2 regions of the Azospira sp. APE16 genome follow, and region 2 is predicted to be linked to the other one. Evidence: predicted binding sites of a transcription regulator. Region 2 holds the regulator's gene; the other holds the start of a gene.
What was found. The regulator sigma-54, encoded in region 2, starts transcription at its own class of promoters, with help from an activator protein. The targets are predictions, from matches to a motif close to TGGCACGCTTNCTGCTNA.
Positions count from the first base shown of each region.

Region 1: the regulator sigma-54 is predicted to act here: its motif matches at 3,055-3,072, upstream of nirB (nitrite reductase large subunit NirB).

Region 1 is NZ_CP179682.1:2,688,289-2,693,173, reverse strand. It holds gene blaOXA (class D beta-lactamase) at 1-767, shown strand, start outside; gene ACLSSQ_RS12900 (diguanylate cyclase domain-containing protein) at 886-2,817, opposite strand; gene nirB (nitrite reductase large subunit NirB) at 3,273-4,885, shown strand, end outside.
Region 2 is NZ_CP179682.1:179,483-184,367, forward strand. It holds gene lptB (LPS export ABC transporter ATP-binding protein) at 1-242, shown strand, start outside; gene ACLSSQ_RS00905 (RNA polymerase factor sigma-54) at 309-1,781, shown strand; gene hpf (ribosome hibernation-promoting factor, HPF/YfiA family) at 1,796-2,116, shown strand; gene ptsN (PTS IIA-like nitrogen regulatory protein PtsN) at 2,272-2,757, shown strand; gene hprK (HPr(Ser) kinase/phosphatase) at 2,726-3,661, shown strand; gene ACLSSQ_RS00925 (PsiF family protein) at 3,707-4,021, shown strand; gene ACLSSQ_RS00930 (hypothetical protein) at 4,146-4,817, shown strand; gene ACLSSQ_RS00935 (hypothetical protein) at 4,834-4,885, shown strand, end outside.

The DNA.
Region 1 (4,885 bases), 1.3 Mb from region 2:
TGGTGGTGGCGGACCGGCGCGGCGGCGGCCACCGCCTGTGGCGCTACGATGCGGAGCGGGCGGCGCGGCGCTATGTGCCCGCCTCCACCTTCAAGATCGCCCATGCCCTGATGGCCCTGGAGAGCGGCGTGCTGCGGGACGAATTCCAGGTCCTGCCCTGGGACGGGGTACAGCGCGCCATCCCGGCCTGGAACCGGGACCAGGACCTGCGTTCCTCCATGCGCGCATCCGTGGTCTGGGTGTACCAGGGCTTTGCCCGGCAGATCGGCGAGGCCCGGGCCCGGCGCCTGCTGGAGGCCATGGACTACGGCAACGCCGAGCCGTCCGGCGGCGAGGACGGCTACTGGCTGGACGGCAAGTTACGCATTTCCGCCGAGGAGCAGGTGGCCTTTCTCGAGCGCCTCTACCGCAACCAGCTGCCGCTGGCCCTGGCCCACCAGCGGCTGGTGAAGGACGTGATGATCGTGGAGGCCGGCCGCGACTGGATCCTGCGGGCCAAGACCGGCTGGGACGGCCGCATCGGCTGGTGGGTGGGCTGGGTGGAGTGGCCCCAGGGGCCGGTGTTCTTCGCCCTCAACCTGGATACGCCGGGGCGGATGGCGGATCTGCCGAAGCGGGAAGGGGTGGCCCGGGCCATCCTGACGGCCATCGGCGCCCTGCCGGCGGCGCCGGCTTTGCCGAGTGGGGCGAGTGGGGCGAATGCCTCGGGTGCGATGACCGGGGCCGTGTCTCCCGCCACGCCCGGCACCGCCCTGCCAGGCAAATAGGACCTGCCTAAGGGGCCTGCCATGACGGTGAGGCCCGCGGGATAGGGCTCCCGGCGATGCCGCCGCCGTCAGGTCCGTCCCACCTGGTTCCCAGCCGGGTGCTGCCCGAGCCGACGGCTTACAGCCCCAGGCCCTGGCCCAGAGTCGTTTCCCCCACCACGTGCCGGTAGCGCCGGTAGCCGTTGCGGCCGCCGGACTTGGCCTGGTACATGGCCCAGTCGGCGTGGCGCAGAAGGGTTTCCGCGTCCTTGCCGGCTTCCGGGTAGAGGGCGATGCCGATGCTGGCGGAAACGTGGCCCTCGCCGTTCGGCAGGGGGAAGGGCCGGTTCATGGCGGCGACGATCTTTTCCGCCACCTGTTCCGCATCCTCGGCCCCCGCCACCTCCGCCAGGAGCACGGCGAATTCGTCGCCCCCCAGGCGGGCCACCGTATCGGCCTTGCGCAGGCAGCCCCGCAGGCGGGCCGCCGCTTCCTGCAGCAGCCGGTCGCCGGCGGCGTGGCCCAGGGTGTCGTTCACTTCCTTGAAATGGTCCAGGTCCACGAAGAGCAGGGCGAAAGCCCGCTCCTGCCGTTCCGACTGGGCCAGCAGCTGGCCCAGGAGGTCGTTGAAGAGGACCCGGTTGGGCAGGCCGGTGAGGCCGTCGTGCAGGGCCTGCTGGCGCAGCTTTTCCTGGTAGGCCTGGCGCTCGGTGACGTCCCGGGCCAGGGTCAGGATCAGGCGGCGGCCGCCGGAGGCGAAGGCGCCGATGCGCATCTCCACCGGGAATTCGTGGCCCAGGCGGTGGCGGTGGCGGCCTTCCTGGGTCACCGGGGCGTTGGTGTCTAGGTTGTGCCACAGCTGGTGCAGTTCGGCGGCGGGAATGCCGACCTCGAAGGCGTCCATGTTGCTGCCGATCAGCTCCTCCCGGGGCAGGCCCAGGCTGTCGCAGGCCTGCTGGTTCACGTCCTCGATGCGGCCGCCGGGGTCGTGCAGGAAAAGGGCGTCGCCGGCCCGTTCCACCAGGTTGCGGAAGCGCCCTTCGCTTTCCCGCAGGGCCCGGGCCTGTTCCTCCAGGCGTTGCAGCTGGCGCCAGATGAGGCCGATGAAGAGGGAGCAGAGGACGATGCTGCCCAGGCCCATGAGGATGATGTGCAGGGTGGTGGCGCGCCAGGGGCGCAGCAGTTCGCTTTCCTCCTGGGAGACGGAGACCAGGATGGGATAGCGCTTGGCCTCGCGGAAGCTTTTCAGGCGCTGGCGCCCGTCCATGGAGCTGGTTTCCAGCAGGGTGCCGCTGGTGCCGCGGCCGGGAGTGCGCAGGAACAGGTCCTGTTCCGGGTAGGCATGGCCCAGGCTGTCGGGCATTTCCGGGTAGCGGGCGAGCAGGGTGGCGTTGCTGTGGTAAAGGGCCACGGCGCCGCCGGGCAGGTGCAGCACGGAGCGGTAGAAGGAGACCACATCGGCCAGGCTGACGCTGGCCAGGATGACGCCGGCGAAATGGCCCCGGGGCCCCACCAGACGGCGGGAGAAGATGAGCCGCTGGGAGCCGTCGAGCAGGGTGCGGGTGGGGGGCGAGATGAGGGGCTCGGCTTCGGCCGTGTCGCGCAGGCGGCGGAAGTATTCCCGCTCCCGCACGTTCATGGCGGGTACCGGGTGGCGGGCCGAGTGGGCCAGCACATTGCCCTGGGCGTCCACCAGCACCAGGTTGGTGACGAAGGGGGTGGCGGTGACCTGGCTGCGCAACAGCTGGTGCAGGTGCCGGGCCTGCTCCTCGCGCCGGGCCGGGTTTTTCTCCGCCACCAGGGGCGGCATGGCGGCCACTTCCTGGCGGGCGTTGAGCAGGGCCTGGTCGGTGGCGGTGATGGCCCGCTCCATCTGTTCCAGCAGGGCCAGGTTGAGGGTGCTGAGGTTGTCCCAGGCGGCGTTGTAGAGGCGTTCCCGGGTTTCGCCGATTTCCCGGAAGACCAGGCCGATGATGATGGCCACCAGGAGCAGCCAGCCGATCAGCAGGCTGCGTCCGGGACGCACCAGGGGCGGGCGGCTGGGGGGGGCGGTACTGTTTTCGGGAGCCATGGCGTTCTCCATTGGGATGGGGCGCACGAAGCACTCGTCTGTCGGCCCATTCTGGCATGGGCCCGGACTTCCTCAAATAGGCCTTTGGGCCAGCAGGGGACCGGCGGCGGGCGGCAGCCGAGGGACGGTGCCGGGCGCCCGCTGGCGGGGCAGGGCGGGGCGGCGATGCACCAGTTGTGTGCGGTGGCGCGGGCAGTGGGTTTGGTGTTATCCAATTTAAATCATGTGCTTACGAAATGGCATGGCGATTGCTAAATCTCCGGCGTACTCCTGTCGCCTGGGCGGCGGGACTGCCGGTGGTGTGGCCCTCGGGGTCAACGTGAAGCACTGCCCTTCAATGTTTTCTCTCGCTGCCTGATGGCGCTGCGGGAGGGCACGACGGCGTACCGCAATGGCGCGGGCGCAGTCCGAGGCCCGTCCCGCACCCCGGAAGCCGGCGACCGAAGGAGTGCTTCATGAACAAACCCAAACTGGTGCTGGTGGGCAACGGCATGGCCGGCGTGCGCACCCTGGAAGAGCTGCTGAAGATCGCCCCGGACCACTACGACATCACCGTCTTCGGCGCCGAGCCCCATCCCAACTACAACCGCATCCTGCTCTCCCCGGTCCTGGCCGGCGAGATGACGGTGCCCGAGATCGTCCTCAACGATCTGCAGTGGTACGCCGACAACGGCATCAAGCTGCACCTCAACAAGAAGGTGACCAAGGTGGACCGGGTCAGGCGCCAGGTCGTCGCCGAGGACGGCACGGTGGAGTCCTACGACCGCCTGCTGCTGGCCACCGGCTCCAACCCCTTCATGCTGCCCATCCCCGGCAACGACCTGCCGGGGGTGATCGCCTATCGGGACATCGCCGACACCGACGCCATGATCGAGGCGGCCAGGACCCATCGTCACGCGGTGGTCATCGGCGGCGGCCTCCTGGGCCTGGAAGCGGCCAACGGCCTCAAGCTGCGGGGCATGGACGTGACCGTGGTGCACGTCGGCCCCTGGCTGCTGGAACGTCAGCTGGACGAGGTGGCCGGGCGCATGCTGCAGCAGTCCCTGGAGGAGCGGGGCCTGAAATTCCTGCTGCAGAAAAACACGGAAGCCCTAATCGCCGGCGAGAGCGGCCGGGTGGCAGCCATCCGCTTCAAGGACGGCATGCAGATTCCCGCCGACCTGGTGGTGATGGCGGTGGGCATCCGCCCCAACACGGCCCTGGCCGAGTCTTCCGGCATCCACTGCAACCGAGGCATCGTCGTCTCCGACACCCTGCAGACCTACGATCCCAAAATCTACGCCGTGGGCGAATGCGTCAGCCACCGCGGCATCGCCTATGGCCTGGTGGCGCCGCTGTTCGAGCAGGCCAAGGTCTGCGCCAACCACCTGGCGGGCTACGGCATCGGCCGCTACCAGGGCTCGGTGACCTCCACCAAGCTGAAGGTCACCGGCATCGACCTCTTTTCCGCCGGCGACTTCATGGGCGGCAGCGATACCGAGGACATCGTCCTGCACGACCCGGCCGGCGGCGTGTACAAGCGCCTGGTGCTGAAGGACAACAAGCTGGTGGGCGGCGTGCTCTACGGCGACACGGCGGACGGTTCCTGGTACTTCCAGCTGCTGCGGGAGGGCAAGGACGTCAGCCAGATCCGCGACCACCTCATGTTCGGCCAGAGCAACCTGGGGGACACGGGCCACCAGGGCCACAACAAAGCGGCGGCCATGGCCGACAGCGCCGAGGTGTGCGGCTGCAACGGCGTCACCAAGGGCGTCATCGTCAAGGCCATCAAGGAGAAGGGGCTGTTCACCCTGGACGAGGTGCGCAAGCACACCAAGGCTTCCGCCTCCTGCGGTTCCTGCACCGGCCTGGTGGAGCAGATCCTGGCTTCCACCGTGGGCGGCGCCTACCAGGCCGCCAGCAGCGCCGAGAAGCCCATGTGCGGCTGCACCGAGCACAGCCACGGGGCCGTGCGCCAGGCTATCCGGGAGCGGCACCTGACCTCCATTCCGGCGGTGATCGAAGCCCTGGCCTGGAAGAATCCCAACGGTTGCGAGAAGTGCCGCCCGGCCCTCAACTACTACCTCAT
Region 2 (4,885 bases):
ATGAGCCCTTCGCCGGCGTGGACCCCATCGCCGTGCTGGAAATCCAGAAGATCATCCGTTTCCTCAAGGACCGCAGCATCGGCGTGCTCATCACCGACCACAACGTGCGTGAGACCCTGGGCATCTGCGACCGGGCCTACATCATCAATGAGGGCCGGGTGCTGGCGTCTGGCCGCCCGGATGAGATCGTTTATAATGAAGACGTCCGAAAAGTATATCTGGGCGAGAGCTTCCGTCTCTGACGAGCCCAGTCTCCGAGTCTTTCCCTCAACCCGCTCATTGCCGCCGGCCCCTTCGGCCCCGGGTCCATGAAACCAACCCTCCAACTCAAACTCTCGCAGCACCTGGCCCTGACGCCACAGCTGCAGCAGTCCATCCGGCTGCTGCAACTGTCGACGCTCGAGCTGGAGCAGGAGTTGGAGAAGTATCTGCTGGAAAACCCCCTGCTGGAGCGCGAGGACGAGAACTACGAGCCCTCCTACAGCGGGAGCGAAGGCGAATACGCCGGCAGCACGGCCGAGGCCGCTGCTGAGAGCCCGGGGGATGGCGGCGAGTCCAGCGAGGGGGCCGACAGCCACGGTCCCGAGGAAGTGCGGGAAGAGCCCCGGGACAGCCTGGGCGAAGGCGAGGACTGGTTTGCCGAAGGCAGCTACCCTTCCGCCTCCCGCGACGAGGACGAGGATTCCGACTTCCAGGAAGTGCAGGCCGCCAACACCTCCCTGCGCGACCACCTCAACTGGCAGCTGGGCCTGATGCAGCTCTCCGAGCGGGACCGGCAGCTGGTCAGCTTCCTGATCGAGGCGCTGGACGAGGACGGCTACCTGACCCAGCCCCTGGAGGAGCTGCAGGAAGCCCTGCCGGAAGAGCTGGAAATCGACCTGGACGACCTGCAGATCGCCCTGCGCCACCTGCAGCACCTGGACCCGACCGGTGTCGGCGCCCGCACTCCGGGCGAATGCCTGGCCCTGCAGCTGGAAGCCCTGCCGGCCGACGAGGTGCGGGACCAGGCCCTGAAGCTGGTGCGCCATCACCTGGAACTGCTGGCCGGCCGGGACTTCACCAAGCTGAAGAAGCTGCTGGGCTGCGACGACGAGCGCCTGCGCGCCGTCACCAACCTGGTAAAGAGCCTCAACCCCCGGCCCGGCGCCCAGTACGCGCCCCTGGATGCCCGCTACATCACCCCGGACGTGGTGGTGAAGAAGGTGCGCAACCAGTGGACCGCCAGCATCAATCCGGACGCCTACCCGCGCCTGCGCATCAACCGGCTCTACGCCGAGATCCTCTCCAAGCAGCGCGGCTCCAGCCTCTCCGGCCAGCTGCAGGAGGCCCGCTGGCTGATCAAGAACGTGCAGCAGCGTTTCGACACCATCCTGCGCGTGTCCCAGGCCATCCTGGACCGCCAGCGCCAGTTCTTCGAACACGGCGAGGTGGCCATGCGTCCCCTGGTACTGCGGGAAATCGCCGAAACCCTGGGCCTGCACGAATCCACCGTCTCCCGGGTGACCACCCAGAAATACATGGCCACCCCCCGGGGCATTTTCGAACTCAAGTATTTCTTCGGCAGCCACGTGGCCACGGATACGGGGGGCGCCTGTTCGGCCACCGCCATCCGGGCCCTGATCAAGCAGCTGGTGGCGGCCGAAGACCCCAAAAAACCCCTTTCGGACAGTCAAATATCCGAAATTCTTGGCCAACAAGGCATTGTTGTGGCGCGTCGAACCATTGCAAAATACAGAGAAGCGCTCAACATTTCGCCGGCCAACCTACGCAAGTCCATCTAAAAAAGGAGCGAGCCATGAACCTGCACATCACCGGACATCACCTGGAAGTCACCCCGGCGATCCGCGACTACGTCACTGCCAAGCTGGAGCGGGTTACGCGTCACTTCGACAGCGTCATCGACGTCAACGTCATCCTCACCGTGGAAAAGCTGAAGCAGAAGGCTGAAGTCACCGTGCGCGTGCCCGGCAAGGACATCCACGTGGATGCCGAGGATGCCGACCTGTATGCCGCCGTGGACACCCTGATCGACAAGCTGGACCGCCAGGTGCAGAAGTACAAGCAGAAGGCCCAGGATCACCACCGCGACACCATCAAGAATCACATCGAAGAGTGATCTGATTCCCTCTCCGGGACTGGGACGAAAGGCATAGGCGGCGGGGTCGTTTTCCGTTATGATCCCGCCACTTTTCGCCTGGTATCCTGCCTGAATCCCAGTCTCCAACCGGCCCTGCCGCCGCCATCCCGCTGTTCGGGGAAGGTTCCCGCCCCATGGATCTGATCGCCAAACTCCTCCCTCCCGCCCACATCCTGCTGGACCTCGAAGCCAGCAGCAAGAAGCGGGCATTCGAGCAGGCCGGACTGCTGTTCGAGAACAACCTGGGCATCGCCCGGGCCACGGTTTTCGACAGCCTCTTCGCCCGGGAAAAACTGGGTTCCACCGGCCTCGGCCAGGGGGTTGCCATTCCCCACGGCCGCATCAAGGGGCTCAAGGATGCCGCCGGCGCCTTCATGCGCCTGTCCGTCCCGGTGCCTTTCGATTCCCCCGACGGCAAGCCCGTCGGCCTGATGTTCGTGCTGCTGGTGCCGGAACAGGCTACCGAGCAGCATCTGCAGATTCTTTCCGAGCTGGCCCAGCGTTTCTCCGACCGGGCCTTCCGCGAGGCCCTGGGCGCCTGCGACAACACCGACGACGCCCACCGCCTGTTCACCGACTGGGGGAACCATGCGGCAAATCTCCATCAGCCAGCTGTTTGAGGACCACCAGGACAAGCTGTCCCTGACCTGGGTCGCGGCCCAGGGTGCCGAACGCTCCATCGAGATCCGGGAGCGGGGCAACTACGGCGCCGACGTGGTCGGCCACCTCAACCTGATCCACCCGGAACGCCTGCAGGTCATCGGTGCCGCCGAGTACCAGTGGCTGAGCCGGGTCAATCCGGAGCGCCTCAAGGCGCAGATGAACGAAATCTTCGCCGCCCAGCCCCCCGCCGTCATCGTCGCCGAGGGCCTGGAAGTGCTGCCGGCGGTGCTGGAGGGCTGCGAGAGCACTGGTACCCCCCTGTTCACCACCGCCAAACCCTGCTCGGCCGTGATCGACCTGCTGCGCATCTACCTGTCCCGCCGCCTGGCGGACACGGTGTCGGTGCACGGCGTCTTCATGGACGTGCTGGGCATGGGCGTCCTCATTACTGGCGATTCCGGCGTCGGCAAGTCCGAACTGGCCCTGGAGCTGATTTCTCGGGGCCACGGCCTGGTCGCCGACGACGTGGTGGAACTGGCCCGCATCGCCCCCGCCACCATCGAGGGCCGCTGCCCGGGCATGCTGCGGGACTTCCTCGAAGTGCGGGGCCTGGGCCTGCTCAACATCCGCACCATCTTCGGCGAGACCGCCTCCCGGCGGAAAATGAAGCTCAAGCTGATCGTGCACCTGCAGAAGCCGGTAGCCGGGGTGGATGCGCCGCGCCTGCCCCTGGATGCCCAGACCCAGGAGATCCTCGGCGTGGCCGTGCGCAAGGTGGTCATTCCGGTGGCCGCCGGGCGCAACCTGGCGGTGCTGCTGGAGGCGGCGGTGCGCAACAGCATCCTGCAGCTGCGCGGCATCGACAACATGCAGGAATTCATCACCCGGCAGCAGAAGCTGCTGCTTGACGACGATATTTGACGAACGCATAGTGGTAAGCCCTGCCTGACCACTGACGGAGACACCATGAAAAAGATGCTGCTAGCCCTGTGTTCCCTGGCCTGTATCGGCCTGGCTCCCGTTGCCGGCGCCGCCGACGCGGCCAAAGCGCCGACGCCCCAGCAGGAGCGCATGAAAAACTGCAACAAGGAAGCCGGCGAGAAGGGCCTCAAAGGTGACGAGCGCAAGGGCTTTATGAAGACCTGCCTCTCCGGCAAGACCGCCGACGCTCCCGCCGCCAATGCGGAGTGCCAGTCCAAGGCCGCGGAGAAGAAGCTGGCCGGTGCCGCCAAGGCCTCCTTCATCAAGAAGTGCGAAGCCGACAGCCAGGCTGCCAAGTAAGCCCGGGGCGGACTTCCCGCAAAAATGCCAGCCGATTGAAGGCTGGCATTTTTTTTGACAGAATGGCCTGCCCCATTCCACCTGCCCCGGCGTTGATGCCGGGGACTTTCCCTGGAGCCCCGAGATGAAGCCTGCCCCCCTGCGTGCCGCTTCCCGCCTGCTCTGCTGCGGCCTGCTGCTGGCGGCAACCGGCGGCGCCCGGGCCTTCAGTTTTGCCGAGGACGAGAAGCAGGGTGCTGCCGAGGAGGAGGGCCGCCGCGGCCGCATCGCCCAGCATCTGGCCGTTCCCTGCAAGGCGGCATTGCGCAACCAGGGCATCCTGGTGGCCCTGGCCGACCAGACGGCCGACGGCTACCAGCTGCAGGGCAGCAAATACGGCCGCCATGCCGCCGTGATCAACCAAAAGCTGAAGGCCCTGGGCCTGAAGACCTACACCGCCGAGGAGCAGCGGGCCCGCATCGCCCAGGCCGAGATGGAGGCCTATTTCCGCAACGACCCGGATGCGGCCCTGGCCGCTTCCAGCAAGCTGGGCGCCGCCTTCGTGCTCAAGGGCGGGGTTTCCACCCGCACCGCCTACAACCCGGTGGTGCGCCTGCCCGAGGTCTATGTGACCATGCATTTCACCCTGGCGGCGGCGGACGGCCGCACCATTTCCACCGCCACGGCCAAGGCCGAGTCCTATTCCGGCAGCGACACCGCCGGCATGGCCCTGGAGCTGGTCCATGAGCAGGCCGAGGAGGTCGTGGCCAAGCTCTACAACGATTACTGCCGGGCTGCCGGCAAACCAAAAAAATAAACCTACGGAGTCTTCCATGCGTCAGTACATCGCCCCCATTGCCCTGGCCCTGGCCTGCGCCGGTTCGG